DNA from 2 places in the Parageobacillus galactosidasius genome. Region 1 is predicted to be linked to the other one. Evidence: a T-box and tRNA genes for the amino acid it is inferred to sense, from the RefSeq annotation. Region 1 holds a T-box; the other holds one or more tRNA genes.
The links. A T-box is a leader RNA that pairs with one kind of tRNA and senses whether it is charged. The one in region 1 lies ahead of leuS (leucine--tRNA ligase), so its partner is inferred to be a tRNA-Leu.
Positions count from the first base shown of each region.

Region 1 (15,834 bases):
CTTTTCTTCATCCGTATTCCAATTTGTTCGTATATCATAGTGACTATAGCAATGGCGCAACAAAAAAGATGCCGCTTTTAATTGCACATGCTTCAACGGAATCGTTAATTCCCGCAAAGACGAAAACCAACGTTCATAATTTCGTTTGTCAATAAACTGCACATTGCTAAAAGTACGGTGATCATCGATATAGCCATAACGATTCACCACTGCTTTTTTGATAGGAAAATCAATATGGTACTGTTTATATATATCTGCCACTATTTTTTCCATTCGTTGCAAAGCGATAACCGGATTGATTTTTTTCTTTTCTTCCCGCTTCGTTATTTCCGTCCAAAAACGGTCTGAAGACGCTATGATAATATTATCTTTTTCCCCTTCGGCAAACGTAATACACCATGTTGTGGTCGGACTTAATAAAATGACATCTAATTCGACCGGAGCGCTTTTGACCAAAAATACGGGTTTGTATAAACATAAATATGTGTCGGGAAAACGCTGTAAAAAATATTTCAACCTTTCTTCATAGTAAAACTTTTTATTTACCTTCGATTCATACCATATCGTAGAGCTTGCCCATTTTAATTGCAATTCGAACATATTTTCCAAAAATAAAATTTTTAATTCATCTATATTTTTTGCTTCCGCAATCATGGTCGACAAGCTCTCTTCTTCGTTCCAATCATTTACTTGCGATTCTGTTGCTTCTTCCAATACGGAAGAACGGCGAAACCATTTTTTCATCCGCTCCAACAATGACGGTTTTTCTATTAACCATTCCCACGTTTCATCCGGTTGAGGAGCATCATTATTCCTTCTATTGTTTTCCCATTGTTCTTTCGTCTGCTCCCATTGTTTTTTCTTTAGACGAATAAATTCACTTGTGTAGCGGTACACATCCGTTTCATACCTAGAAATATAGTCTTGAAGCTTTATTAATTGGCCCACACTCACAACACTTCCTTCAAATAAGAAGTTTACTTTTAGAAAAGCGGGAACAAAGCGCGCGCTTCATATTTTGGTGTTCGCTCTAAATGGGTTTGATATAACACCATTTCATGAACGGAAAAGGTCGCCGTTACTCTTGATTTCTGTTTAAGCGCATCTAAGCGAAACTCTTCATTTCCTTGCCATTTGCGAGCAATCGTAATATGCGGGGTAAACGGCCGTTTGTCTAAAGAAAATCCGATATCGATACAGGCGGTATACACATCGCGTTGCAGGGCAAATAGTTTTTCTTCTTTTTCCACCCCTTGCCATAAAATCCTCGGCGCTGTTCGATTTCCAAATGTATGTATTTCTGATAAGGATAATGAGAATGGAGCGTGGCGCTTTGCCACTTGCGTCATTGTTTTGCATATCGCGTCCAATTTTGCAGGTGGAACGTATCCTAAAAATGCTAATGTAATATGGTAATCTTCTTCATGCACCCATGAACGAAATGGAAAATGGGAAACGATTCCATCTCTCCATTGTGAAATCTGTTTTTTTACTTCGCTAGCGATAGGGATAGCGATAAAATAATGCGTTTTTTTCATCGTTCTCCACCTTTTCTTATGCCGAAGCTTTTTTCTTATTCAGCAAATGAATGCACACTAATGAAAGCATGCCGACAAACGTGCAAATGCTGAAAAATAAATATATAGCCCCAATATGATAACGTTCAAGCATATATCCACCGATAAATGTACAAAACCAAACGCCTAACCCATTGCCTACGGCGGAATAAAGGGATACTGCTGTCGCCCTTACTTGTTTTGGCGCAACATCACGTACGTATTGAAGCGCCGCGGGAATAGATAAGCCGACGGAAAGACCTTGAACAATCGTTGTCATATATACGAAAAAGAGCGGCGGCTCGAAAAAATAAAACAGCCAACGTAAACATGATACAGCAGTAGCAAACATTAAAAGTGGAACCATCCCAAACCGATGAATAAGTCCATCTGTCATTTTCATAAATGGGGCTTCACTTCCCGCCGCCAATAAAAACGCCAAGCCTATTCCCGTCAACGTACCACCAAGCTGTTTAATGAATATCCCAAAATAAAAGTTATTCGCTAAAATAGGACCAAAAATAAAGAAAGTAGCGAGCAACAATAATACAAAATGAGGAATTCGAAACAGCTGCGCCATACCGCGCAGCGCTTCCGCTTTCATCGTTTGGCTTTCTTTTGGAAGCCGGCTGGCGAGCAAGCCGGACAGTATTAGCATAAACGAAAACAAATAAAAAATGACAACAAGCGCAATGCGGTCTGATAGCCACCCGCCAATCAGTACGGCAACAGCAAAGCCGATCGATCCCCATAAACGAATAGATCCATACTTTTCGCCATTCTTTTGCGCATAATGAAGCGTAATGCTGTCGGAAATCGGAACGATCGCGCTTTGGGCGGATGCCAGTAAAACAGCCATGACAATAAGCCAATGATATTCATGCACAAATGAATACATTAGTCCAATGAATGAAGTAGCTAATAGTGCGATTGTCAGAACGAAAACCGGTTTACGTGTATAATCGGTAATCATTCCCCAAATCGGCTGTACAAAAATCATTGTGACTGGACTTATGGACATAATGACTCCAATTTCTGTTCCCGAAAGACCGACCACTTCTTGTAAATATACGGATAAAAGCGGAAATAATGCTCCGAATGCAAAAAATACAAAGAAATAAAATAACGAAAATGTGGACTTACCAGTCGATTCCCCTCGTTTTAACGCTGCCTCCATACTTGATTCCGCATCCTTTCATGAAAAAGCACCGCCCTAAAAAGAGCGGTTTTTCTTTATCGTAACATATGTTTAGAATTTTTTCATTTTGCTAATTCATAAATTGCCTGAGCGTAAATCGCCGTTGCTTTCAATAAATCATCGATCATGATATATTCATCCTTTTGATGCGCCACATCCGGCCGTCCCGGAAACAGCGGTCCAAACGCTACTCCCGCTTTCAGCGAACGGGCATATGTACCGCCGCCGATGGAAAGCAAGGAAGCGCGTTCTCCTGTTTGTTCTTCGTATACGCGTTGAAGCGTCTTTATAAGTACATGATTTGGATCAACATAGTGCGGTTTTGAATCGCTAAAATGTTCCAACGCAAAACCATGCTGCGCTGCGATGTTCTGTAGTTTTTGCTTCGTTTGTTCTATATCATTGGTGACCGGATAGCGTATGTTAATGCCAAGCTTTCCTCCAGCTTGCGCATCATATGATAATATTCCAACATTGACTGTTAAATCGCCGGTAATCTCATCGTTGTAAGCAATGCCTAACGCTTTTCCACGAGAATCGGCAAAGAAATAGTCCGTCACAAAACGGATAAACGATTGCGCCTGCGTATCCAACGCAACATCTGATAGCCACTTCGCCAGCCATAAACCTGCATTTTTCCCGTTTTCTGGTTCCATCGCATGAGCGGAAATTCCTTCTAATTGAAGAGTAACGGTATTGCCTTCCACAACAGCATTTCCATTCATGCTCGTTTCATGAAGAAACTGGCGATACTGCTGTTCGATTTCTTGTTGCCGGTCTGCACGAACGAGCAATACCGCTTTAGCAAAGTCAGGAACCATATTATAACGTCGTCCTGCCTGGAACGACTGCAGCCGAATTTCACTTTCTTCCTGTGTTCCTATTGATGGCTTGCGCAAATCCATATCGACAATTCCTTTTTCCGCGTAAATAATCGGAAAATCCGCATCCGGAGCAAATCCCATTGTCGGCATTTCCTCATGCTTAAAATAATGTTCGACACAACGCCACTTGCTTTCTTCATCTGTTCCAACAATCATACGCACTCGTTTTTGCAATGGCAACCCGAGTTCTTTCACAATTTTCATAGCATAAAATGCTGCCATTGTCGGTCCTTTATCGTCAATCGCGCCGCGAGCATATAATTTCCCATCACGGATTTCTGCAGCAAACGGGTCGCTTGACCAGCCATCTCCCGGTGGTACAACATCCACATGGCATAATACGCCGATGAGTTCCTCTCCTTGCCCGATTTCAAGATGTCCCGCGAGACCATCGACGTTTTTTACCGCAAACCCTTCTTCTTGGCCCCTCTGCAATAAAAACTGCAACGCCTCGTATACTCCTTGTCCAAGTGGGGCTTCTTCTGTTGCATTCTCTTCATCGAGAACGCTCGGAATGCGCAATAGCGCCTGCGTATCTTGAATAAGCGCCTCTTTTCGCTTCAATACCTCTTCCATCCAATCGATATTCATCGCCATTCTTCCTTTCTTTTTTCATTTTTTTCTTGCTGCAACCGTAACATAAACGAAGAAATGAAGTCAAAGTTTTCTTTTTTTACGATAATATTAATATCTTATTAAAAAATATTGAAATATTTTGTTAATATCGGTAAATAGGTAGCATTTTTCATCTATTTTCGTGTAAAATGATAGTAAATCACAGCAAGATATAATCTCTCATCTCAGAAGCAGCGATGTTGTGCCATGCGAATTATGCAATGATAGGGAGTGGTTTTTTGAAACCTTCAACACATCGTATGCTAACACGGATTAAATCCGTATACATGTACATTAGTGAGAAAGGAACCGTAACGACACAAGAGCTTGTTGATGAGTTTGGCACCACCCCAAGAACGATTCAGCGTGATTTAAACGTGTTAGCGTATAACGACCTAGTTCGCAGCCCTAGCAAAGGCAAATGGACGACAACCAATAAGAAGGTACGAATATCTTCTTAATGGGTGCGAAGAAGAGAGAGAAAGGTGAGAGGTTATAGCGAGACAAGAATAAGCCTCAACATGCCAAAAAAGAATACGTATTAGTTTGCATATAAAAGGAACCTAAGTGCGGTTCCTTTTTTTTCAGCTTTAATCCCAGAGAAGCCTCTCCTCCTCTAAACGGAGTGAAGGGAGGAAGGTTCATGGGCGAAATTGTTTTAACATCTCCACTTCCTCATCCGTCAATTCTCGATATTCACCAAGATCTAGCAACGGATCAAGCACAAGAGGCCCCATTTGAATCCGTTTTAAGTAAACGACCCGTTTACCTATCGCCCGGAACATTCGCTTCACTTGGTGAAACTTTCCTTCTGTGATCGTTACCTCCACATCCGAACGAAGTCCCGATTTTAAAACCACCAGTTCCGCTGGCTTTGTTTCATAACCATCATCCAACACCACCCCGTGGCGGAATGCCGCCACATCTTCCTCTGTCACTTCCCCCTCAATAACGGCAAAATACGTTTTCGGCACATGCTTTTTCGGGGAAAGCAGCTGATGAGCTAATTGCCCATCATTCGTCAACAATAAAAGCCCCTCTGTATCTTTATCCAGACGCCCAACTGGGAATGGCGAAAACACGCGATCTTCCTCTTCTAGCAGGTCAACAACCGTTTCTTCCACCACATCTTCCGTCGCCGAAACGACTCCCGGCGGTTTGTTCATCATTAAATAAATAAATTCTTTATACTCCACTTCTTTTCCCCGCACTGTCACGACCTGCTCCGTCGGGTTGACTTGTGTTTTCGGATCTTTGACCACAACCCCGTCAATTTTGACGACTCCTGATTTCAGCAATTTTTTTACTTCTTTTCTTGTCCCGTACCCCATGTTGGCGAGCATTTTATCAATACGCAATCCCAATGTTTTCACCACCTTTTAAAAAATTTGCTTCAATTAGGCGTTTGTCTAGTCCGCATTCTTCCTATTTCCATACACTATGAAAGAAAAAAGAAGAAAGGAGATTTGCCCATAATGAATTATTATTATCTTCCAGTGACAGATGATTATCGTCAACAACCTACTCAACCTTTTGGCCCAGGCTTCCCAGGAGGTTTCGGAAACATTCAACAGCAACTGAATCGGATCGAACGGACGTTACAGCGTCATGAAGATCGTCTCAATCGCCTTAACCGCCGTTTGCAACGCGTCGAGCGCCGACTTGGGCTTCCTTTTGAACAATTTTAATCTTTTAGAAAAGAAGGCGGCTAAGAGACCGCCTTCTTTTCCTTTCTGCGCTGCAAAAACGCAAATCGATTTCCAAACAGCGAGGCAAGCAGCCCAGACCGTTCGCTGAAAAAGAAATACACCCCAGCGCCGATAAGCGCACTAATCGCAACAATCACGATCGATTCCACTCTTCCGCCATGATAATGCAGCATTGATTTCAAAAGCAGCTGCACAATCGCAACAAATCCTGACATAAGCGCCGTTAATATTCCAATAAAAATCGTGCGGCGCATGACAAACTGATATTGGTAGTTGGTGTATTTTTTAATAATCCATAAATTAAATACAACCGAAACAAAATAACCAGACATCGTCGCAAGTATCGCGCCAATCGTCGCCAATTTTGTGATAAGAAACGTATTGAGTAACAGTTTCACAAAAAGTCCCATCGTTAAGCTGACGACCGAAAAACGTTGTTGATTAATGCCTTGCAGCATCGCCGCTGTCACGGAAAACAATGCGAACAAAATGGCGGTTGGCGCATACCAGCGCAACACTTGCTCTCCAAGCGGATCATAGCTATAAAACGCGGCATAAACTGGTTCTGCAAGAAGTGCCATGCCGACAACGGCAGGCAATGTTAAAAACATGACGACTTGAAACGTTTGGTTTAAATATTTTCGCAACGATCTCCGGTCTTTTTCTACATACGCCTTTGTAATCGTTGGAATCAGCGTCAAACTAAACGATGTCGCGAGCGTTACCGGAATAATGACAAGTTTCTGCGCCCATATATTAAAAATAGAATAAGCATGCTCAGAAATTTTCCCAAGCCCTATGTTCGCCATCGCATGGTTAAAGGTAAACTGATCAATTAACTGGTAAAGCGGCATCGCCAGCCCAACAAAAACGAACGGCGCTGCATACAGAAACAATTCTTTGTACATTTCTTTCAAGGAAAGCGTGACTTGTCCACGATCTCTCTCTAATAAATCATCCAGATACTTCTTTCGTTTCCACCAATACCAAATAAGAATAGCGAGCCCACCGAGTGCGCCGACAAATGCAGCAAACGTTGCCACACTGACTGCCGTAACGAGAGAACCTTCAAATACGCGCAACACAACGTAACAACCGATTAACAAAAAGGTGATGCGGACGATTTGTTCAACTACTTGTGATAGCGCTGTCGGCCCCATCGATTCATGGCCTTGGAAAAAACCGCGGATTAAGCTCATGACCGGAACGATAATAAGCGCAAAACTTACCGCGCGAATAACAGTTACGACGTCATCAGTAGAATTGACGTTCGCACGTTCATCAATCACAAACGGAGCAATCCATGGAGCAATGGTATATAAAACAACACAAGAAACGATGCCGGTAACGATCATTAATCGTAATCCCGATCGAAATAGCACATAACCGACACGATACTCTTCTAAAGCGTTATATTTGGACACAAACTTGGAAACCGCCAGTGGCAGTCCTGCTGTAGCAAGGCTGAGAAAAATTTGGTACGGCACATATCCATATCCGTAAAGCGCACCGCCTTCTTCCCCTACAAGATGATAAAAAGGAATGACATAAATTAAACCGAGAATCCGGGAAATCATAACACCAGCTGTCAGAATAAACGTCCCGCGCAATAATTTTGAGGTAGACATACCATCCCTTCCCTAATTTGATCACATTGAAAATAATAACTATGTTATTTTATCATATTTTTGGTCAGGTCGAGAAAATTTCCCCCGCTCCATTATAATCCAGAAGGAAAGGATAGTGAAGAAGATGACATATGAAGTTGTTGTTATTGGGGGAGGGCCATCGGGATTAATGGCGGCAATTGGCGCTGCGGAACAGGGCGCAAAAGTGCTTCTTATTGAAAAAGGGAACAAGCTCGGGCGGAAGCTTGCCATTTCCGGCGGTGGGCGATGCAATGTAACAAACCGCCTTCCAGTGGAGGAAATTATTAAACATATTCCAGGAAATGGACGGTTTTTATACAGCGCTTTTTCTGAATTTAATAATGAAGATATTATCCGCTTTTTCGAACGGTTAGGCGTACAGTTAAAAGAAGAGGATCATGGCCGCATGTTTCCGGTGACCGATAACGCGCAATCTGTTGTACAAGCGTTAGTAAACGAATTAAAACGGCTGCATGTAGACATTCGGCTCAACACACCGGTTGCCAACGTCGAATACGAGCATGGAAAAACGATCGGCGTAACGCTAAAAACAGGCGAATTTATTGGCGCAAAAGCAGTTGTTGTCGCCGTTGGCGGCAAATCGATTCCGCAAACAGGCTCTACCGGCGATGGCTATGCTTGGGCGGAAAAGGCAGGACATACGATCACCGAACTATTTCCAACCGAGGTTCCGATTACATCAAATGAACCGTTTATTCAAGAGCGGACACTGCAAGGATTGTCGTTGCGCGATGTCGCTTTAAGCGTCCTGAAACCAAACGGAAAACCGATCATTACCCATCGAATGGACATGCTGTTTACCCATTTCGGCATTTCCGGTCCCGCCGCCCTTCGCTGCAGCCAATTTGTCGTAAAAGAGCTGAAAAAGCATGGCAAAGACGCGGTTATGATGAGCATTGACGCACTTCCTGATCAAAATAAGGAAGAGCTGTTTCAGCACATTGCCCATCTATGCAAGGAAGAGCCTAAAAAAGCGATCAAAAACGTGTTGAAAGGCTTGCTACCGGAGCGATATATATTATTTTTACTCGAACAAAGCCATATCGATCCGCAAACACCGGCCGGAATGCTTTCGCACGAAAAAATTCGAACGTTCATTCAACATTGTAAACAATTTACGTTTCACGTTCACGGCACATTGCCGCTAGAAAAAGCGTTCGTCACTGGCGGAGGCGTTTCCGTTAAAGAAATTCATCCGAAAAAAATGGCTTCTAAATTGATGGAGGGGCTTTACTTTTGCGGAGAAATTTTGGACATTCATGGCTATACAGGGGGATATAACATCACAGCAGCCCTTGTCACTGGAAGACTTGCCGGAGTAAACGCAGCCAACCACGCAATCGCTTTACGGACCTAACGGATGGCGTTAGGTCCGATAAATAACCATTGCTGAAAAGCAATAAATTTGCTCTCCTTCGGATTCCATCATCGCAACATTATATTTCACATCAATCAGCTGCCCTTCTTTTAGTCCTGCCAAAAACGCATTCACCGCGCGTTCTAAATCTTTTTCATGCTCTTCATCAAATAATTTTACTTTATACATTTTTTTATTTCCCTTCCTCCCCCATTATGGTTTCCCCTCATTTACTCATTCCATTTACAAAGAGAAATTCCTTCACTTTCCTAAAAATAGAATATCAGCGAAAGAACTCTCCCTAACCTTTCATACATTCTGCCGCATTAAGATTTGTTATATCGTTATATTTCACGTAAACAATTAAAGAAAAAAGCGTTCAGCTATTTCCAGACCAAATAGCCAAACGCTTTTTTTATATCTTCACAAATAATCAATGACCTTTAATATTTTTTCGGAACGGTATCCCCTTCCCATGCCAGCATCCCATCCACCATATTGCGGACATGGTAGCCTAGCTCCTGCAAATAGCGGCAAACCATTTCGCTGCGCCGGCCGGAACGGCAGACGAAAATATATTCTTCCTCTTTATTGAATTCATCGAGCCGGCTTGGAATTTCCCCCATTTTGATATGTTTGGCGCCAGGGATCATGCCAAGCGCCACTTCCTCATCTTCGCGCACATCGACTAAATTTAGTTTTTCACCGCGTTCGAGTTTTTCTTTTACTTCTGCTGCTGTAATTTCTTTAACTTCTCCCATCATCCAATCCCCTTTTCAAACATTTCTCCCTCAAGAAAAGGAGGGGCGATTAGTTTGCGACGATATTCACCAATTTTCCCGGTACAGTAATCACTTTACGCACTGTTTTTCCTGCAATATGTTCTTGAATTTTCTCGTCTTGCATAGCCATCTGTTCAAGCTCTTCTTTTGATAGATCTGCAGGTACACGCAGTTTTGCTCTTACTTTTCCATTTACTTGAACAACAATTTCGACTTCCTCTTCAACTAATTTTGACTCATCATATGTTGGCCATGGTTCGTATGCGATCGTATCATTATGGCCGAGTTTTTGCCATAGTTCTTCCCCAATATGCGGGCAAACCGGTGATAATAGTTTCACAAATCCTTCCATATACTCTTTTGGCAATACCGGCGCTTTATATGCTTCATTAATGAATACCATCAATTGCGAAATCGCTATATTAAAACGAAGCGCTTCATAATCTTCCGTTACTTTTTTCACCGTTTGATGATACACTCGCTCTAGTGTATCTGTTTCTGGATTGTCAACGATTTTCGGATTCAACTCGCCATTTTCACCGACAAACAAGCGCCAAACACGGTCTAAGAAACGGCGCGCCCCGTCTAACCCTTTTGTTGACCATGCGATGGACGCTTCAAGTGGCCCCATGAACATTTCGTATAAGCGGAGCGTATCGGCGCCATGGCTTTCGATAATATCGTCCGGGTTGACGACATTTCCTCTTGATTTACTCATTTTTTCATTGTTTTCCCCAAGAATCATTCCTTGGTTAAATAGTTTTCTAAACGGCTCTTTTGTCGGTACAACGCCAATATCGTATAAAAATTTATGCCAGAAGCGCGCATACAATAAGTGGAGTACAGCATGCTCCGCCCCACCGATATACACGTCAACCGGAAGCCATTTTTTCAATTTTTCCGGATCGGCAAGCTGTTTATCGTTATGCGGGTCAATATAGCGCAAATAATACCAGCAGCTTCCTGCCCATTGCGGCATCGTATTCGTTTCACGGCGTCCTTTTTTTCCTGTTTTCGGATCGACGACATTCACCCATTCTTCGATGTTCGCAAGCGGCGATTCTCCTGTACCCGACGGTTTAATTTGATCCGTTTTTGGAAGCTTTAACGGAAGTTCTTCTTCCGGCACCGGCGTCATGGTACCGTCTTCCCAGTGGATGATCGGGATCGGTTCGCCCCAGTAGCGCTGACGGCTGAACAACCAGTCGCGGAGGCGGTATGTGACTTTCTTTTGCCCTTTTCCATTGGCTTCTAGCCATTCAATCATTTTCTTGATCGCTTCTTCTTTGTTGAGACCGTTTAAGAAATCGGAGTTAATATGTTCTCCGTCGCCCGTATACGCTTCTTTCGCAATATCGCCGCCGGCGACCACTTCTTTGATTGGCAAATTAAATTTTTTCGCAAATTCATAGTCGCGCTCATCGTGTGCTGGCACGGCCATAATCGCGCCCGTACCGTAGCTCATTAACACATAATCAGCAATCCAAATTGGCAGCTTCTCGCCAGTGACCGGATGAATCGCGTATGCACCGGTGAATACTCCTGTTTTTTCTTTCGCCAAATCCGTACGCTCAAGGTCGCTTTTGCTTTTAATTGTATCTAAATATGCCTCTACTGCCGCTTTTTGTTCCGGAGTTGTAATTTTTTCGACAAGAGGATGTTCAGGCGCCAACACGGTATATGTTGCGCCAAACAGCGTATCTGGGCGAGTTGTAAAGACAGTGAACGTTTCATCATGGCCATCAACTTCAAAACGAATTTCTGCCCCTTCTGAGCGCCCAATCCAGTTTCGCTGCATTTCTTTAACGCTTTCCGGCCAATCTAGCTCTTCTAAGTCTTCCAAAAGGCGATCCGCATACGCTGTAATGCGAAGCAGCCACTGTTTCATCGGTTTGCGGATGACTGGATGGCCGCCGCGTTCGCTTTTTCCGTCAATTACTTCTTCATTTGCCAGCACCGTTCCTAGCGCCGGGCACCAGTTGACCGGAACTTCATCCATATAAGCTAATCCTTTTTCATACATCTTTAAGAAAATCCATTGTGTCCATTTATAGTAATTCGGATCGGTCGTATTAATTTCTCGGTCCCAGTCGTACGAAAATCCTAACGATTTAATTTGGCGGCGGAATGTATTAATGTTTTTCTCCGTAAATTCCGCAGGGTCATTTCCAGTATCAAGAGCGTATTGCTCAGCAGGCAATCCGAAAGCGTCCCATCCCATCGGATGAAGCACGTTATATCCTTGCATTCGCTTCATTCGTGCTAAAATATCCGTCGCTGTGTAGCCTTCCGGGTGTCCGACGTGAAGCCCAGCTCCCGAAGGATACGGGAACATATCTAGCACATAAAATTTCGGTTTGTCATCGTCATCGACCGTTTTAAACGTTTTATTTTTTTCCCAGTATTCTTGCCATTTTTTTTCGATTTCCCGATGATTAAAGCTCATTGTCTTTCCTCCTATTCTTTTTTCATATCCATCATTGTTAACGAAAATACGTATGAAAAAACCCCCCATCCCAAAAGGGACGAGAGGTGAAAATTCCCGCGGTACCACCCTTCTTAGCATGCATCAGCGCATGCTCACTCAATATCGTTAACGCAGATTCACGGCGAACATTACGAGGCAACCACACAGCCGCTCATGTTCGCAACTCCAAGGCGAGTTCGTGAACAAACTTCGGTTGACTCGCACCAGCCGTCAACTCTCTGCAGTCCGTTTTGTTCACTACTACTCCTTTTCACCGTTATTTACCGATATTGTTCGTGTATAATATTTTAAAAAATTTGTCGTTTTATTGCAAGTAGGGAAAATAGAGATTGTCAATATCCGCGCGTCGCTTGTGTTATTCATCTATTCTATGCCACATTTCCCGCGGATTCAGCTCATATATGCCGTTTTCGATGAGGATTGTCAACCTCCATATTTTTTCAGATAAAAAATGAAGCAGAGAACATGTCTACCCTACTGTAAGCGTTTGTTTCCCTTTGCTTTGCTTCTTTGGCAAGTTCCGGTCATAGAAGAACGTCGTGACAAGCGAAAGTGCGGAAAAGAAAACAAGTACGGAAAACAGTGGTTTCATGCCAGCGTAATCAGCGATCAACCCGCCAAGCACCGGACCGACCATCCGCCCTGCGGTAGCCGTGCTGTTGACAAATCCTTGGTAAAACCCTTCTTTCCCTGCAGGAGCGAGCTCGCTTGCCACCGTTGGAATCGCCGGCCAGACGATCATCTCCGCCATCGTCAAGACGACCATCGCAACGGCTAATTCCACGAATGAATCTGCTTCTAGCAATAAAGCAAACGAAACGACAAAAATCGCAAACCCGACCAGCATTTGCTTCTTGATATAAGGCATCCATCGCCGGATCACGACAGACAAGAGCGGCTGCACCAATACAATCAGCGCGCCGTTGATTGTCCAAAGGAGACTATATTGCCGCAGCGGAATATGAAGTGTCTGCGTATAAGCAGCAATCGTCGTCGGCCATTGCACATAGCTGATCCAGCATAAAAAATAACCGATACAAAGCGTCACTAGCGCGTACCAATTGGCCCGCGCCTCTCCTTTCACTGCTTCGGCCTCCTTTGATTTTGCCGCTTTGACAGCGCGGACATGACGCAATCCAAACACGATAAGCAAGCAAAAGACGGCGTATAGCAATAAATTGGCAAGGAAAATAAGCGTAAACGAATACGACGCGACTACGCCGCCAAGCGCCGAACCAACTGCCACGCCAATATTTTGCGCGACATAAAGCCCGTTAAATGCCCGTCTTCCGCCCTCTGGCCAAATTGCTCCCGCATACGCAGCCGCTACTGGAAATACAATCCCGCTTCCCATCCCGATGATCGTTAAAAAGATGGCGTAATGCGGCCAGCCATGAAAGAAAACAAGGCCAACAAGCGCGGACATCGTCGCGACAATTCCGATCATCATCGACTTAAAACCGCCAATTTTATCAAACAATAGCCCTCCGGCTAAGTTTCCAACCACGCTTGCTCCGGAATTGAGCATGAGCACCATTCCAGCGACAGAGAGTGATTTGCCAAGCTGCTCATGAACGTAAATCGTATTCATCGGCCATAAAAAAGAAGCCCCTGTCACGTTGATGGCCATGCCGATCATTAATATCCAAAGCGCACGGGGCATATGTAATCCTCCTTCAATATTTGAGTAACAAAGTAAATTGTATGTAGATGGATGAAAAAAGGCAATAAAAAAGCTTGTCGACTTTGTCGACAAGCTTTTTTACTCTTCGACGTGCTGTTTCGATTTTTGCGGCTGCCCGCCTGTTTGTTCGTACGCTTTTTTCGCTTGTTTCACCGGATCAACATCTTTTCCTAATTCGATATCATGATTGTTGATGCCGTTTCTCGTCTTTTGCTCAGGATTGTTTTGTTTGGAACGTTTTTTCACGACGTACGCCCTCCTTAATGATTAAACAAAATCATTTCATTTTGCAATTGTTGAAGCTGCAAACGCATCCGATGCAGCTGCTCGCGCTGTTGCGCATTACAGCTAAGCGCTAAATGCGCCAAATCATTGATTGCGCTCTCTAACATTTGCTGTGCTTGTGTATATTCAAGGTCATTATAATGCTCTTGCTTTTGCGCCTCTGTATATTGCTCTTTTGCATAGCGAATGACATCTTCGCAATGCTGCAAAAATTCATCGACCGATTGCCGCGTTGCCATTATGTTCCCTCCAAGCGTATAATCGTTTGTTTCATCTTTTAATGTGCACATTTCATTTTGCGAATATCACGTTAATGATTGGCAATAGTCGATTTTTCCCGCTAATCATGTTACAATGCTGAAATGATGTTATTTTAAATAAGGAGGCGGCTGTTTGTTTTGAAACAGTTCAACCCATTTCCATATACAAACGATCATAAACGTTACCATACATGGAATTATCATTTACGACAAACGTTTGGCTATAAAGTATTTAAAGTCGCTCTTGATGGCGGTTTTGATTGTCCGAATCGCAATGGGACAGTCGCTTATGGCGGATGTACGTTTTGCAGCGCGGCAGGTTCTGGCGACTTCGCGGGCAATCGTGCTGATGACCTTGTGACTCAATTTAATAACATTAAGGAAAAAATGCATAAAAAGTGGAAGGATGGGAAATATTTAGCTTATTTCCAAGCTTTTACGAATACACACGCTCCCGTAGATGTATTGCGGGAAAAATACGAAACCGTCCTTAACTTAGACGGAGTTGTAGGATTGTCCATTGCGACTCGCCCGGATTGTCTCCCTGATGATGTGGTCGAATATTTGGCCGAATTGAACGAGCGCACTTATTTATGGGTCGAACTGGGCTTGCAAACCGTTCATGAACAGACAGCCATGCTTATTAACCGTGCACATGATTTTGAATGCTTTGTAAAAGGAGTTGAAAAACTTCGCAAACATGGCATTCGCGTTTGTGCTCATATTATTAACGGGCTTCCGCTTGAAGATTACGATATGATGATGGAAACAGCAAAAACAGTGGCAAGCATGGACATTCAAGGGATTAAAATTCACTTGCTTCATTTGTTAAAAGGAACACCGATGGTAAAGCAATATGAAAAAGGGCTAGTCAAATTTTTGTCATTTAAAGAATACGTGAACCTTGTCTGTGATCAGTTAGAAATTTTACCTCCAGAAATGATTGTGCACCGAATTACAGGGGACGGCCCAATCGACTTAATGATCGGTCCAATGTGGAGCGTCAATAAATGGGAAGTATTAAACGCAATTGATGCGGAACTTGAACGCCGCGACAGCTATCAAGGGAAATATTACAAAAAAGAAGTGATGAAACAATGAAATTGGCCAAAATCCTTCCTTTTACCCGAACATTGATGGATCTTGCGGTGAATGAAGGAGATATCGCCGTCGACGCCACGGTCGGAAACGGGCATGACACGCTTTATTTAGCCCAGCGCGTTGGAGAATCTGGACACGTATTTGGGTTTGACATTCAAAAAGAGGCGATTGCGAAAACATCGGCCCGCCTTCAAGAACACAATATGTTAAACCGAGTAACGTTATTTCAAGCAAGCCACGATCAA
Region 1 covers NZ_NDYL01000002.1:1,352,159-1,367,992, forward strand. The annotation lists gene B9L23_RS16370 (nuclease-related domain-containing protein) at 1-948, opposite strand, end outside; gene thpR (RNA 2',3'-cyclic phosphodiesterase) at 984-1,538, opposite strand; gene B9L23_RS16380 (MFS transporter) at 1,555-2,733, opposite strand; gene pepV (dipeptidase PepV) at 2,817-4,229, opposite strand; gene B9L23_RS16390 (DeoR family transcriptional regulator) at 4,493-4,714, shown strand; gene B9L23_RS16395 (pseudouridine synthase) at 4,895-5,617, opposite strand; gene B9L23_RS16400 (hypothetical protein) at 5,729-5,941, shown strand; gene B9L23_RS16405 (putative polysaccharide biosynthesis protein) at 5,962-7,590, opposite strand; gene B9L23_RS16410 (BaiN/RdsA family NAD(P)/FAD-dependent oxidoreductase) at 7,715-8,989, shown strand; gene B9L23_RS16415 (sporulation protein Cse60) at 8,999-9,178, opposite strand; gene B9L23_RS16420 (rhodanese-like domain-containing protein) at 9,433-9,750, opposite strand; gene leuS (leucine--tRNA ligase) at 9,800-12,217, opposite strand; T-box leader at 12,290-12,522, opposite strand; gene B9L23_RS16430 (MDR family MFS transporter) at 12,729-13,922, opposite strand; gene B9L23_RS16435 (hypothetical protein) at 14,022-14,189, opposite strand; gene B9L23_RS16440 (YtzC family protein) at 14,204-14,467, opposite strand; gene mnmL (tRNA modification radical SAM protein MnmL/YtqA) at 14,627-15,589, shown strand; gene mnmM (tRNA 5-(aminomethyl)-2-thiouridylate-methyltransferase MnmM) at 15,586-15,834, shown strand, end outside.

Region 2 (15,834 bases), on a different contig from region 1:
GCTCGAAAAGGTGCCCCTCTACTGAACAAATGGTTAAATATCAAATCCGATGAAATATTTATCATCGTCATCTTTGCTACTCTCTTCTTTGTTGCCGGTTTTTCCGAAACGATTCACGTCGCTGAAGCCATCGGAGCCTTACTGCTCGGGCTTGTCTTTTCGGAGACGGAACACCGTGATCGGATCGAACATTTAGTTGTTCCATTCCGTGACTTCTTTGGAGCTATTTTTTTCTTTAGTTTCGGTTTGAGTATTGAACCGTCAACCTTAATTCATGCGTTTTGGTTATCATTAGGGGCCGTTATCGTCACTCTAATAGCAAATATCGTGGCAGGGATGATCGCTGGGAGAAGGGCTGGATTGTCCTACAAGGCCTCTACAAACATTGGTTTGACGATCACTGCGCGTGGGGAATTTTCCATTATCGTTGCGAATCTGGGGATTACAGCGGGGTTAAACCCTATATTAACTCCTTTTACCGCACTTTACGTTCTCATGCTCGCGATATTAGGGCCGCTCTTTGCTAAAGAAAGCAAAAGTATATATAAACTACTCAATAAAGTATTTAAATGGGATAAGAAGGTAATAAAAGAGAAGCAGAAGGAACGACTGGAAACTGCGGAAAAATAATAGCGTCTGCAACGCCTTCTTTACCATTCGCTTACTTCAGATCCATCTCTTATTTGCTTCCCCCGAGTGGACGCTCAGTTACCGGACAAGCGGCAACTCGGGGATGTATTCATGCAACCGATCGGTCGAAAAGACGTTTACATTCCAAAAGAAGACCTCTCTATGCAAATACTGTAGACTCCGTTTCTTCTCTTCCCTCTATCCAAAAAGAAAAGGAACACCGGGATCACTCCCAGTGTTCCTTGTTTTTTATAGGGATTACATCATTCCGCCCATGTCAGGCATGCCTGCGTTGCCGCCTTTGTTTTCTTCTGGTTTGTCAGCGACAACTGCTTCTGTTGTTAAGAACATAGCGGCAACAGAAGCTGCGTTTTGAAGTGCGGAACGAGTTACTTTCGTTGGGTCTACGATACCAGCTTCAATCATGTCTACCCATTCACCAGTAGCCGCGTTGAAGCCGATGCCAGGTTTTTCTGTTTTTAAGCGTTCAACAATGACAGAGCCTTCCAAACCAGCGTTTTGCGCGATTTGGCGAACTGGCTCTTCAATTGCGCGAAGAACGATTTTCACACCAGTTGCTTCATCGCCTTCTGCTTCAATCGCAGCAACTTTGTTGTATACGTTCATTAATGCTGTACCACCGCCGGCTACGATACCTTCTTCCACAGCGGCACGAGTAGAGTTGAGCGCGTCTTCGATGCGTAATTTGCGTTCTTTCAATTCTGTTTCTGTAGCTGCACCAACTTTGATTACCGCTACGCCGCCAGCTAATTTTGCTAGACGTTCTTGTAATTTTTCACGATCGAATTCAGAAGTTGTTTCTTCTAATTGAGCACGAATTTGGTTGATGCGGGCTTTAATGCGGTCAGAATCGCCAGCGCCTTCTACGATTGTTGTATTTTCTTTTGTTACAACAACTTTTGAAGCGCGGCCAAGTGATGCGATTGTTGTAGATTTTAAGTCACGTCCTAGTTCTTCGGAGATAACTTCACCGCCAGTTAAGATTGCGATGTCTTCAAGCATTGCTTTACGACGATCACCGAAGCCAGGAGCTTTTACCGCTACAGCAGTGAATGTACCGCGAAGTTTGTTTACTACTAATGTTGCAAGCGCTTCGCCTTCGATATCTTCTGCGATGATTAATAATGGTTTGCCTTGTTGAACAACTTGTTCTAAGATAGGCAAGATGTCTTGGATGTTAGAGATTTTTTTGTCTGTGATTAAGATATATGGATTTTCAAGCACTGCTTCCATTTTTTCTGTATCTGTGATCATGTATGGAGATACATAACCACGGTCAAATTGCATACCTTCCACAACATCTAATTCTGTTGTGAAGCCTTTTGATTCTTCTAATGTGATAACACCGTCGTTACCAACACGTTCCATTGCTTCTGCGATTAATTGGCCAACTTCTTCGTCAGCTGCAGAGATAGCCGCAACTTGAGCAATCGATTCTTTTCCTTTGATTGGTTTGGAGATTGCTTTTAATTCTTCTACTGCCACAGCAACCGCTTTTTCAATACCTTTACGGATGCCCATTGGGTTTGCGCCAGCTGTAACGTTTTTCAATCCTTCGCGGATCATTGCTTGCGCTAAAACTGTTGCCGTTGTTGTACCGTCCCCAGCAACATCGTTTGTTTTGCTTGCAACTTCAGCGACAAGCTTCGCACCCATGTTTTCAAATGGATCTTCTAATTCGATTTCTTTCGCGATTGTTACACCGTCGTTTGTAATTAATGGAGAACCGAATTTTTTCTCTAATACGACGTTACGGCCTTTTGGACCTAACGTTACTTTTACCGCATCAGCTAATTTGTCCACACCACGTAACATCGCACGACGAGCTTCTTCGCTGAATTTAATTTCTTTTGCCATACCCCGTTACCTCCTTATGAAATAGAATCGTTAAGTATTTTGTTAAATATTATTTTTGCATATCTATGTTATCAATGCTATATTAACCAATAACAGCTAAAATATCGCTTTCACGTAAAATTAAGTATTCTTTGCCATCATATTTTACTTCTGTACCAGCATATTTCGAGAAGATAATACGATCGCCAACTTCTACTTCTGGAGCTACACGTTCACCGCTGTCAAGCACGCGACCTTTACCAACAGCAACAACTCTGCCTTCTTGTGGCTTTTCTTTCGCAGTGTCTGGCAATACGATGCCGCTTGCAGTTTTTTCTTCTGTTTCAATCACTTCAATGACAACGCGATCACCTAATGGCTTTAACACGGAAAACAACCTCCTTGATAATAATTTTCGCCGTTCTTATTAGCACTCGTCTTAACTGAGTGCTAACACACTTATAATATTAATGAACTTCTCTTTTTTTTGCAAGTGGGAAACACCAAAAAATAATATGTTTTTTCTCGTTTCCTGCCCTTTTTAATTATTTCACATTTCCACAAACCTAAACAACAATCCATTCTTTTTTTGTCATTTTTTATAGAAGATGTGCTACAATACGGGAAGTATCACTATATTATTTTATCGGCAAAGGGGTAAGTTTCATTGAAACGACGCTACTGGTATGTCATTATTACGTATGTCATCATGCAGCTATCAGGTATTGCAGGGGTCCCATTGTTGCATTTTCTCGGTGTTGGAAAACACGCAAAAAATGACTTTGTGGCAACAGAGATCGCCTCTGGCTATTGGGCGGTTATCAGCTTTTCCATCGCCTTTCTCATCATTCTCTTTTTCTTGCGTGAAGATATAAAACAGCGGCACACCCGTTATAGCGTTCCGTTATCTGCGGCATGGATGTGGGCCATTGGCGGCGTCTTTTTAGCCTTGTTTGCCCAAAGCATTGCCGCCAATATTGAATGGCGCTTGCTCGGCATCGAGCCCGGTTCAGAAAATACAAAACGAATTGTCGAGATTATTCGAGTCACCCCATTATTGATGGTCGTTACTTCTATCATCGGACCGATTTTAGAAGAAATTATTTTTCGCAAAATTATTTTCGGAACACTATATCAAAAATATAATTTCTTCATTTCCGCACTAGTTAGTTCTCTTTTATTTGCGGTTGTCCATATGGAGTTCGAACACCTGCTGCTGTATGCGACAATGGGATTTACCTTCGCGTTTCTTTACGCGAAAACAAAGCGTATTTTCGTTCCGATTTTTGCCCACGTCACTATGAATACGTTCGTCGTATTAATACAAACGATATTTGCGGATGAGATAGAAAAAATGATGCGTCAAACAGAACAGATACAACTCATTATTGGAGGCTTTTAGTACGATGAAAAGGTCACCATTACAATTCGCTTTTTTCTATTTTCTTATGGGCATCTTATTCACTTACTTGTCGATTCAAAGTGCGGATGAAACCATTTGGAATTTTTTCACGATCGTTCTTGCGATAATAGCTACGCTTGATTTTGGAACTGCGATACGTCTGTTAGTACTTTACTTTAAAAAATGAACCTCCCGCCGCATTCACGGGAGGTTTTCTTGTTCCGTCTGCGCCAATAGCGCTTTGCGATAAGCTATTTTCGAAATCCAAATGCTCACTTCATATAAAATCGAAAGCGGAATCATAACAATGACTTGTGACAGCACATCTGGCGGCGTAATGACCGCCGCTAAAATCAATAATGCTAAATAAGCATATTTGCGCACCTTGATTAATAACATCGGTGTAATCAAGCCAAGCCTTGTTAAAAACATCACAACTACCGGCAGCTGAAATACAATTCCAAATGGCAAGATCAGATGAAGCAAAAATTCAAAGTATTCATTAATCCCTATCACCTGATGAATGCCGAGACGGGACGCTAAATTTTGCATAAAACGAACGACGAAAGGAAATAAGATGAAATACGCAAAACTAATGCCAGCTAAAAAGAGAAAGATCGAAATCGGAATGTAGCTTAACGTGACTCTTCGTTCCTTTTCATACAGCCCAGGACTGACAAACGCCCAAATTTGATAAAGCAGAACTGGCGCGGTAAGAACAAACGCAAGAACAAACGCAAATTGAACATAAATTTTTATTGGATCTGTTAAACGAAAGGCGTTCATCGTTAATTCCTTCGCTTCGTCCGTTCGCTGCAAATATAAAATGACGGGCTCCACGAAAAAGAAACTAGCAATAAGGGCAATGACAAAAAACACAAGAACAATAATAAGTCGCTTTCGTAATTCTCCCAGGTGTTCGTACACCGACATTTCTTTATCGTCCATACTTCAATCATCCTAACAAATCATAATTGGTCTGGTTTTTTTTCATCCTCGTCTGTTAATCCTTTAGTGGCATCCTTAAATTCCCGCAGCGATTGACCGAGCGATTTGCCCAGCTCCGGAAGTTTTTTCGTTCCAAACAATAATAAAATAACAAGCACAATTAACAAATATTTCACTTTTCATTCTCTCCTTTATCGGCCGGATAATTTTTTAAGAAATAGACTAATGATTGCAATTCAACCGCTAAATCAATATGATGGACACGAATATGTTTCGGTACGTTCAATCGAGCGGGTGTAAAGTTTAAAATTCCTTTAATCCCTTTTTGAACGAGACGGTCCGTAATCCATTGAGCGGCAGGAGCCGGTACGGTCAAAATCGCAACAGGAATTCCTTCGTGAAGGCGATTTTCCAATTCATCCAAATGATATACTGGCACACCGCCAACTTCTTTTCCTACTTTCTTTTGATCGACATCAAATGCCATCACAATTTTTGTATTATTATTTTTTGTAAAATTATAATTTAAAAACGCTGTCCCTAAGTTCCCGACTCCAAATAACGCCACTTCGGTAATTTCATCTTGATCAAGCGTCTTGCGAAAAAAAGATAATAAATAATTGACATTATATCCGTATCCTTTTTTGCCAAGCGCACCGAAATAGGAAAAATCACGGCGAATGGTCGCGGGATCAACTTTTACTGCCTCACTTAATTCCGCAGAAGAAACTCGTTGTTTTCCTGAAGCATGTAAATTTTTCAAAAAGCGGTAATATAGTGGCAAACGTTTTGCAGTTGCTTGCGGAATTTTTGGTTGTTCATTGTTCATTCGCAAATCCCCCAACACTACTGTTTTCTCGTTGATAATGGCCTGATTTCCCACCTGATTTTTCCACTAAATAGGTTGGGCCAATCACCATCCCTTTGTCTAGCGCCTTACACATATCATACACGGTCAGTGCACAAACAGAAGCAGCCGTCAGCGCTTCCATCTCCACACCTGTACTTCCTTTTGTTTTTACCGTTACGGTGATCAGTAATTGGTAAAGCGCTTTTTCTTCCTCGACATGCCATGCAAATTGGATGTCGACACCTTTTAACATAAGAGGGTGGCACATTGGAATTAAATCAGACGTTTTTTTTGCGGCCATAATGCCGGCTACTTGCGCAACAGCAAGCACATCCCCTTTTTCAATCATGCGATTTGTCATTTTCTCGTAAATTTCTTTATTTACGGTCACGCTCGTTTGTGCTACCGCTACTCGAATGGTATCCTCTTTTTCCGTAATATCGACCATTTTTGCACGGCCTTGTTCATTAAAATGCGTAAATGATGACACACATATCTCCCCCATTTATAAACTATACACTATTTTTAGACATCTGTCTTTTATCGTTTTGTTTTATTGCGATAAGAAAACAAATTACGCTACACTATTATTGTTAAACGAGAGGTGAACAACAATGATTATTTTACAAGTCAATCAACTAACAAAATATTTCGGTGCTGACCTTATTTTATCGAATATAAAATTAGAAATACAATCCAAAGATAGAATTGCGCTCGTCGGAAGAAACGGAGCAGGAAAATCGACACTATTAAAAATTATTGCTGGTGAGATGTCTTACGATAGTGGAGAAATCATCAAACCAAAAGAAGTATCGATCGGATATCTTGCTCAAGATAGCGGTCTACACTCCTCTTTATCCATTTGGGAAGAAATGATGACAGTATTTGCTCCTCTAAAAACAATAGAAAAACAACTTCGCCAGATGGAGCTGCAAATGGGAGACCCTGATCTAATCGCCGATTCTTCCCGCTATGAAAAATTATTAAAAGATTATGATGCATTGCAAGAACGCTATAAAGAACAAGGCGGTTATCAATACGAAGCGGATATTCGTTCGATTTTACACGGCTTACAATTTGCGAAATATGACTATATGACGACTCCCGTTCAATCGTTAAGCGGCGGACAACGAACTCGTCTGGCGCTTGGAAAACTGCTTTTAATGAAGCCTGATTTGCTTATTTTGGACGAACCGACAAACCATTTAGACCTTGAAACATTAACATGGCTCGAACAATACTTGCAAACATATCCTGGCGCTATTCTTATCGTATCCCACGACCGCTACTTTCTCGATAAAGTTGTCACCCAAGTATATGAGCTGTCACGGACAACATTGAAACGATACACAGGAAATTACAGCCGTTACTTAGAACAAAAAGCAGCCGAATATGAACGAGAACGAAAACTGTATGAAAAACAACAAGAAGAAATCGCAAAACTCCAAGACTTTATTCAACGCAATATTGCCCGTGCCTCCACAACAAGACGTGCGCAAAGCCGGAGAAAACAGTTAGAAAAAATGGAGAGAATGGAAAAACCAGCAGGAGACGAAAAAGTTGCTTCCTTTTCTTTTGACATCGAACGGCAAAGCGGAAATGACGTATTAATCGCTGAAGATGTCGCAGTCGGATATGATGAGAACAAGCCGCTCATTCGCAACATTCGTTTCCGCATCACGCGCGGTGAAAGCATCGCCTTGGTCGGACCGAACGGAATCGGAAAGTCAACGTTGTTAAAAGCGATTGTAAACAAACTTCCGCTGCAATCAGGACATTTCCGTTACGGTTCGAACGTGCAAATCGGCTATTACGACCAAAACCAGGCTGATTTGTCCTCGAATAAGCGCGTGCTCGATGAACTTTGGGATGAATACCCTGACAAAACGGAAAAAGAAATCCGCACCGTGCTCGGAAGCTTCTTATTCTCTGGAGACGATGTATTAAAACCTGTATCGGCCTTAAGCGGCGGTGAAAAAGCGAGACTGGCGCTTGCCAAACTAATGATGCAAAAAGCCAATTTCCTTATTTTAGACGAACCGACAAACCATCTTGATTTAGACAGTAAAGAAGTGCTCGAAAACGCCTTAATCGAATATCCCGGAACTATTTTATTCGTTTCTCACGACCGCTATTTTATTAATCGAATTGCCACGAAAGTATATGAGCTTTCTAGTGACGGAATTACCGAGTATTTAGGCGATTATGACTACTATGTCGCAAAAAAGGCGGAAATGCTGGAGCTAGAACGTCTCGCTTCCGAGAAACAAACAGGCCGTTCTCATGAAGAGGCATCATCGAAACTTAGCTACGAACAGGAAAAAGAGGCGAAAAAACTAGAACGACAGCGCAAGCGGCGCATTGAAGAAATTGAAACAGAAATTAGCGAATTAGAACAGCAAATCGCATACATCGACGAACAATTATGCGATCCAGAAATTTATCAAGACCATGAGAAAGTACAAAAATTAACAAAAGAGAGTGACGAAATGAAGGGAAAATTAGAAAAATTACTAGAAGAATGGGAAACACTTCATACATTACAATAATAATTGCGAAAAAACATCCACGGTTGTGCATACCCGTGGATGTTTTTTAGTTAGTCACATACCCACAAACTTATCCCCAATTTTTTTCCCACAATTTAAGTTATTCACGGATTTTTCCACATTATCCACAAAAAAAGCCGTTTTTATATGAAAAAATTTGTGGTTATTTCATCCCTAATAAAATAAGATTCTTTCTCTTTTTCCACAATATCCACAATTTGTGGATAAATATATTCACATGATTATTTTTTTAATAAAAAATTGGTTTTTCCTTTTTCCACCATGTAAAACGCTCATAGCTAATCTGTTCAAAGATACTTTATCTCTCTTCCTTTCACTCCGTTCAACGAAAAAAGTTACACATTTTTATATAAAAAAAGAACTTCCTTCAAGACATATCTTGAAAGAAGTCCTTTTCGTTTAATCTAGTTCTAAACTTGGATCTGCGTTCAATGCCATGTCGGCAAGTTTTCCTTGTGTGAATAAAACAGTTCCTGCCGCCGCAATCATCGCCGCATTGTCGGTACAAAGCGATAAAGGCGGAATAACCAATTCGATATGGTCTAATTCAGCCATTTTTCGCTCCAACTCCGCTCGTAATCCTCTGTTTGCGGCGACTCCGCCCGCAAGCAGCACTTGACGGACATTATATTCTTTTGCTGCGTTGACGGTTTTGGTCACAAGCACATCGATTACGCTCGCTTGAAAGCTGGCTGCCATATCTTTCGGGTCGATGATTTCTCCACGCTGATTCGCGTTATGAAGCGTGTTTAATACCGCCGATTTCAACCCGCTGAAGCTAAAATCATATGACCCTTCTTCCAGCCATGCACGAGGCAAATCAATGGTCACCTTTCCTTCCTGTGCAAGACGGTCAATATGCGGTCCGCCCGGATAAGGAAGGTTTAATGCCCTCGCCACCTTGTCATACGCTTCTCCCGCCGCATCGTCTCTCGTTTCGCCGATGACTTGAAACTTGCCATGCCCCTCCATGTACACAAGTTCCGTATGTCCTCCTGAAACCACAAGAGATAACAACGGAAATTTCATTTCCGTAACAAGCCGATTCGCGTAAATATGCCCGGCGATATGATGAACGCCTACAAGCGGAAGACCATGGGCAAACGCTAACGCTTTCGCCGCGTTCACACCAATCAAAAGAGCGCCGACTAATCCTGGACCTTGCGTCACTGCAATAGCACTCAACTGTTGAAACGAAACATCCGCCTTACGCATCGCTTCTTCAATAACGAGCGTAATCTGCTCGACATGGTGGCGCGAGGCGATTTCTGGTACGACTCCGCCAAATCGTTTATGGCTTTCCATTTGGGAAGCCACAATATTAGACAAAATTTCCGTTCCATTTTTCACAACTGCCGCCGCGGTTTCATCGCAGCTCGTTTCAATTCCAAGAACATATATGTCATGATTCATGATAATTTCACCCACATTACAAGAGCATCTTCTAAATTATCTGGATAATAATGTCTGCGGATACCGCCATTAAGAAATCCTAATTTTCGATATAAAGATTGGGCTACATGATTAGAAACACGAACTTCTAATGTCATGGTGACAGCCCCAAGTTGCTTTGCTGTTTCCATTAATTTGCGCATTAGCGCTTCCCCTAATTTTTTGCCGCGATATTCAGGCAATACAGCTACATTTGTAATATGCGCTTCATCAATGACGACCCACATTCCCGCATAGCCAATGATGCGGCCGTTATGTTCCATTACGATATATTTGGCATAACGATTATAAACAAGCTCATTATAAAATGCTTCTCTGCTCCAAGGAGACGTAAAAGAAGCATGCTCCACTTGCAATACTGCATCAATATCATTTAAGGTCATTGAGCGAAATCGAATTTTCATCCCCATATTTGTTTTCCCCTTTTTGCTTGGCAAGCCATTTTGCTTCTGCCTCGGCAAGGCGAACGTAATTAGGCACAAAAGTATGAGTATTCTCTTTTTCTTTATTTTTTCCAAGCAGCGCTAACTCACCTGGGCGAGGCAATTGTAACGAAGACGGCGCAAATTCCGCAAAATCGCCAAGTTGTTGCTGAAACGTTTCTTTATATAAGGCGATATCGGCTCCGATAAATAACACTTTCTCCTGTCTTTCCTGCAGTTTGTGCGCCCATTCATCGGCCAAAACGATTCGGTCACTTTCTATACACTCTAGTTGTACGCCGTTATAGCGATATAATCCTGTATAAATTTGACCTCTTCTCGCATCAAAAAACGGAGCGATAACACCCGAAAAATACCTTCCGTTCGCTGCTAACACTTCAAGGCTAGATACTCCTACAATCGGGATCTTTAATGCCCATGCTAATGTTTTTGCAATCGTTACTCCGATGCGCACTCCCGTATAAGATCCGGGCCCTCTCGCAACAACAATTAACTCTAGTTCACTGGGAGATACACCGCAATCTTTCAATAAAGACTGGATTGCCGGCATTACGCGCGTGGAATGGTCTTTCTTTATATTTGTCACTATTTCTCCTTTTACGATATCGTCTTCCACTAATGCGACTCCCATTACCACATTTGATGTATCAATCGCTAATATTTTCATGACTCTAAAATCCCCTTACATAACTGTTCATATCGTTCTCCGATTGGTTCAATCACTAATTTTCGCTCATCATTCCCATGGTGAAACAGATAAATGTTCAATCTTTCCGGTGGTAGCTGTGGTTCGATAAGATGTGCCCATTCGATGACAGTGACACCATCACCATGAAAATATTCGTCAAAACCGAGATCCTCCATTGTATCTTCTAAACGATACACATCCATATGATAAAGGGGGAGACGCCCTTTATATTCCTTCACAATCGTAAAAGTAGGACTGCTAACCGTTTTCCTTACTCCCAATCCTTTGGCTAATCCTTTTGTAAACGTCGTTTTTCCCGCGCCTAAATCCCCTTCTAATGTAATGACATCTTTTGCTTTTAACTGTTCTCCAAATCTTGAAGCAAGATGCATCGTTTCCTCAGGAGAGTGCATAATCAGTTCATAACGTTTCATCACGTTTCACCTTTACATTTTTATAATGATAACCTTCGCTTCTGAAATTTTATCATATTCTTATCACTTGTTACCACTTTCCCTGCTAATATTTAATATTGTTGAAAAGAAGCATCTATGCCTCTACACAATGACTAAAGTTATCGGCTTCCTTCGTCAATCTTCTTAAAGGATGAGTCCAACCTGCAGTAAGCTAGTTGCACATCTAAAAAAAATAAAAAAACCCTAGGAAGCCACTTCCTAAGGAGAAATAAAAAAACGAAACAAGGCTGTTTCGTTTCCTACGCAAGAATTTTATTAAAATGCATTCAACCTTAAGCGGTCCCGACGGGACTCGAACCCGCGATCTCCTGCGTGACAGGCAGGCATGTTAACCACTACACTACGGGACCAATATTGGTTGCGGGGGCAGGATTTGAACCTGCGACCTTCGGGTTATGAGCCCGACGAGCTACCGGACTGCTCCACCCCGCGGTGATAGAAAGGAATGATTGAATTAGGAACAAATGATTGGAAAACTTTAATTCAATTCGTTGCCTCTTCCTCTACTAGCTAATTCAAAGATGTCAAATGCGTCGAGGCAACTCGTAGCTTATTCGATGGAGCTTAAGCTCGTTGCTCCACCCCGCGACGATAGAAAGAAATAAATTAATCATATAAATAGCCTAGCGACGACCTACTCTCGCAGGGGCGCTGGCCCCAACTACCATCGGCGCTGGAGAGCTTAACTTCCGTGTTCGGGATGGGAACGGGTGTTTCCTCTCCGCTATTGTCACTAGGCAAGCACTTCAATTGGCCACATATTATTATACCCGTCCGCCGCTAACCGAACAGAAGCAAGCTTCCGTTCGGTCCGCTCGACTTGCATGTATTAGGCACGCCGCCAGCGTTCGTCCTGAGCCAGGATCAAACTCTCCAAAAAGAAAGTTGATTGGCTTTAATTCGGCGCCGACACCGAAGGTGTCAAGTCGCCTTCGCTTTTCGTTGTGGACGCTTCGTTTTGTTCAGTTTTCAAGGAGCATTCCCTGAAACATTAGTTGTTAATTATGGAGCGGGTGATGGGAATCGAACCCACGACATCAGCTTGGAAGGCTGAGGTTTTACCACTAAACTACACCCGCATGTTTATTCATTAAGATTAAATAAATCGGGAAGACAGGATTCGAACCTGCGACCCCATGGTCCCAAACCATGTGCTCTACCAAGCTGAGCTACTTCCCGAAATGGCGCGCTCGAGAGGATTCGAACCCCTAACCTTCTGATCCGTAGTCAGATGCTCTATCCAATTGAGCTACGAGCGCAAATATTGATTTTGGAAACAACGAATTATATTTTAGCACTTCCTGAAATAAATCACAAGTATTTTTTTTGTATTTATGCGGTCGAGAGGACTTGAACCTCCACGGGGTTGCCCCCACTAGGCCCTCAACCTAGCGCGTCTGCCATTCCGCCACGACCGCATGTTTATTAAGTTAGTGGTGCGGGTGGAGGGACTTGAACCCCCACGCCGTAAGGCGCCAGATCCTAAGTCTGGTGCGTCTGCCAATTCCGCCACACCCGCAAAAATGAGCCATGGAGGACTCGAACCTCCGACCCTCTGATTAAAAGTCAGATGCTCTACCTACTGAGCTAATGGCTCATGGCTGGGCTAGCTGGATTCGAACCAGCGCATCACGGAGTCAAAGTCCGTTGCCTTACCGCTTGGCTATAGCCCAATGTAAATAAAGTATCTAAATGGCGGTCCCGACGGGACTCGAACCCGCGATCTCCTGCGTGACAGGCAGGCGTGTTAACCACTACACTACGGGACCATCAATAAAATGGGGTTGGTGCTTTATAGACCCCAACACCCATCAGCAGTGACCCGTACGGGATTCGAACCCGTGTTACCGCCGTGAAAGGGCGGTGTCTTAACCACTTGACCAACGGGCCACGACAAAATATATCAAAAGTGGCGGAGAAGGCGGGATTTGAACCCGCGCGCCGTAAAGACACGACCTAACGGTTTAGCAAACCGTCCCCTTCAGCCACTTGGGTACTTCTCCAATGGCTCCGCAAGTAGGATTCGAACCTACGACCTACCGGTTAACAGCCGGTTGCTCTACCGCTGAGCTATTGCGGAATAAAGGGAAATGTAGTTATCTTGTTGCAAAACATCATAACTTTCCAGTTCGTTGCCTCTTCCTCTGCTAGCGAACTCAAAGTTGTTGGATGCGTCGAGGCAACTCGTAGCAAATTCATAGAAGTATCGCTCGTCGCTGAGCTATTGCGGAATAAAAATCATAGCAAACTTTTTCATCGCTTCCCAATTACTTACGAACTTGGACAATCGACATTCTTTATTATATTGAGCTGAGTGATGGTTGTCAATAGCTTTTGTATTCATTTATCATCCATCGCCTTTTGGCGACGGCTTTTATAATTTAGCATATACAAACAATAGCTGTCAACACTTTTTTAACAAAAATATTGTTTGTTTTTTTAGGCTTGCCCCTATAAATGCACAAAAATGAAACTACGGCAAAACGTGCTTTCATATTTCTCCGCCGTTATCCAACATTAGTTTTCCGCCACATTGTCCACAAACATACTTGTCTGTATTGACCCGCTTTTTCCGTCTATATTTTAAACTGCACTTAGAACAAACATACACGTAAACTTTTTTTGTTCTTTGTTGTGCTTGCTGAGGGAGTGGCCGACAATAGCGGGGAGCCTGAACTTGTCGTAATAAATCACGAAAGTCTTGGTCACGATGGCGATATCCTTTTCCTTCCAAATGAAGATGGTAATGGCATAATTCATGCTTAATAATGGCAATAAGCTCTTCTTCTCCGAACGCTTCGTAATATTTTTTATTTAGTTCAATGTTATGAGTTTGTAATATGTAACGTCCTCCCGTTGTTCGAAGCCTTGGATTGAATGTCGCTGTATGTTTGAACGGTTTTTTGAAAAATTGTAAAGACACTCTTTCGACAAGCCGTTGCAAATCACTTTGTTTCATTTTCGTTACTCCTTACTTTTTTGACACAGGACAGACCAACCATACATACATTATATACTAACCTTTCTGTTACAGGAGGTCGACTGTTATGCCAACATGGTTAAAAAATCAAATGAGACGAGCCTATTATGAAAAAAATCGTTACCAAATCAAATTGCTAAATCAATGCTGGTTTTTTTATCGGAAAAAACACTGCTCATGAAAGCAGTGTTTTTTCTGATTCTTCCGGTGGAATCATAGATAAAGAAATTCTTCCTTTATCGAGATCTACATTGTCAACCCAAACTTTTACCACATCGCCTACTGATACAACGTCAAGCGGATGACGTACATATTGCTTGCTTAATTTTGAAATGTGAACAAGCCCATCCTGCTTAACCCCAATATCCACAAACGCTCCGAAATCGACGACGTTCCGCACCGTCCCTTCTAACTCCATTCCCCTTTTTAAATCTTCCATTTTTAAAATGTCTTTTCGTAATAACGGCTTTGGCAGCTCATCGCGAGGATCACGTTCTGGACGAATTAAAGCGTCGATAATGTCTTGTAATGTCAATTCTCCGATGCCAAGTTCAGCAGCCGTGTCAGGAATGGAAAGAGATTGCAATGCCTGACGAAGCTCTTCACTTCCGATATGTTCAGTTGTAAAACCAATTTGGTGCAACAGCCTTTTCACTTCTTCATACCGCTCAGGATGAATCGGCGTACGGTCGAGCGGTTCGTCTCCATCAATAATGCGTAAAAATCCGATACACTGTTCATATGTTTTAGCACCAAGCCGCGGTATCGATTTTAATTCCTCGCGGTTTTTAAATTTTCCTTGTTCCTCACGGCGTTTTACGATATTTTCCGATACTGTTTTCGTAAGCCCTGATACGTATTGCAATAAAGAGACGGAGGCAGTGTTGACGTTGACGCCAACTTGGTTAACAACGGTTTCCACGACAAACTGCAATGATTGCGCTAATTTTTTTTGTGAAACGTCGTGCTGATATTGGCCAACTCCTACTGATTTTGGATCAATTTTCACCAGTTCGGCAAGCGGGTCTTGTACACGCCTTGCGATCGAAACTGCGCTCCGTTCTTCTACCTGTAAATCTGGAAACTCTTGACGGGCAAGGTCAGAGGCGGAATAGACGCTCGCTCCCGCTTCATTGACAATAAGGTAAAAAATTTCTTTATCTACTTGTTTTAAGGTGTCCGCCACAAATTGCTCCGTTTCCCTTGATGCAGTTCCGTTCCCAATGGCAATCATTTCGACATGATATTCTTCGATAATGCGGATTAACTTTTCTCTCGCTTCTTCTATCTGTTGCTGCGGGGGATGAGGGTAAATGACATCGATTTTCAGCAATTTGCCTGTTTCGTCGACCACCGCCATCTTGCATCCCGTTCGATAGGCAGGGTCTATACCAAGAACAATCTTCCCTTTTAACGGCGGCTGAAGCAATAGCTTGCGTAAGTTCTCCGCAAAAATATGAATCGCCCGCTCTTCCGCTTTTTCGGTTAATTCATTGCGAATATCCCGCTCGATTGACGGTTCAATAAGCCTTTTGTAG
Region 2 covers NZ_NDYL01000001.1:265,102-280,935, reverse strand. The annotation lists gene B9L23_RS01605 (cation:proton antiporter) at 1-630, shown strand, start outside; gene groL (chaperonin GroEL) at 889-2,508, opposite strand; gene groES (co-chaperone GroES) at 2,591-2,875, opposite strand; gene B9L23_RS01590 (CPBP family intramembrane glutamic endopeptidase) at 3,155-3,889, shown strand; gene B9L23_RS01585 (YdiK family protein) at 3,894-4,076, shown strand; gene tatC (twin-arginine translocase subunit TatC) at 4,091-4,837, opposite strand; gene B9L23_RS01575 (twin-arginine translocase TatA/TatE family subunit) at 4,858-5,013, opposite strand; gene B9L23_RS01570 (redox-sensing transcriptional repressor Rex) at 5,010-5,666, opposite strand; gene moaC (cyclic pyranopterin monophosphate synthase MoaC) at 5,656-6,177, opposite strand; gene B9L23_RS01560 (ABC-F family ATP-binding cassette domain-containing protein) at 6,302-8,236, shown strand; gene tsaD (tRNA (adenosine(37)-N6)-threonylcarbamoyltransferase complex transferase subunit TsaD) at 8,657-9,670, opposite strand; gene rimI (ribosomal protein S18-alanine N-acetyltransferase) at 9,667-10,119, opposite strand; gene tsaB (tRNA (adenosine(37)-N6)-threonylcarbamoyltransferase complex dimerization subunit type 1 TsaB) at 10,079-10,819, opposite strand; gene tsaE (tRNA (adenosine(37)-N6)-threonylcarbamoyltransferase complex ATPase subunit type 1 TsaE) at 10,816-11,274, opposite strand; tRNA gene B9L23_RS01535 (tRNA-Asp) at 11,594-11,666, opposite strand; tRNA gene B9L23_RS01530 (tRNA-Met) at 11,672-11,748, opposite strand; rRNA gene rrf (5S ribosomal RNA) at 11,938-12,054, opposite strand; tRNA gene B9L23_RS01520 (tRNA-Gly) at 12,322-12,395, opposite strand; tRNA gene B9L23_RS01515 (tRNA-Pro) at 12,422-12,495, opposite strand; tRNA gene B9L23_RS01510 (tRNA-Arg) at 12,499-12,575, opposite strand; tRNA gene B9L23_RS01505 (tRNA-Leu) at 12,652-12,734, opposite strand; tRNA gene B9L23_RS01500 (tRNA-Leu) at 12,751-12,835, opposite strand; tRNA gene B9L23_RS01495 (tRNA-Lys) at 12,841-12,913, opposite strand; tRNA gene B9L23_RS01490 (tRNA-Gln) at 12,915-12,989, opposite strand; tRNA gene B9L23_RS01485 (tRNA-Asp) at 13,010-13,085, opposite strand; tRNA gene B9L23_RS01480 (tRNA-Glu) at 13,135-13,206, opposite strand; tRNA gene B9L23_RS01475 (tRNA-Ser) at 13,227-13,319, opposite strand; tRNA gene B9L23_RS01470 (tRNA-Asn) at 13,322-13,396, opposite strand; gene B9L23_RS01465 (SprT family protein) at 13,808-14,275, opposite strand; gene cmpA (cortex morphogenetic protein CmpA) at 14,364-14,477, shown strand; gene B9L23_RS01455 (Tex family protein) at 14,472-15,834, opposite strand, start outside.
Region 2: it has a tRNA-Leu gene. The T-box ahead of leuS (leucine--tRNA ligase) is inferred to sense a tRNA for this amino acid. The anticodon was not compared.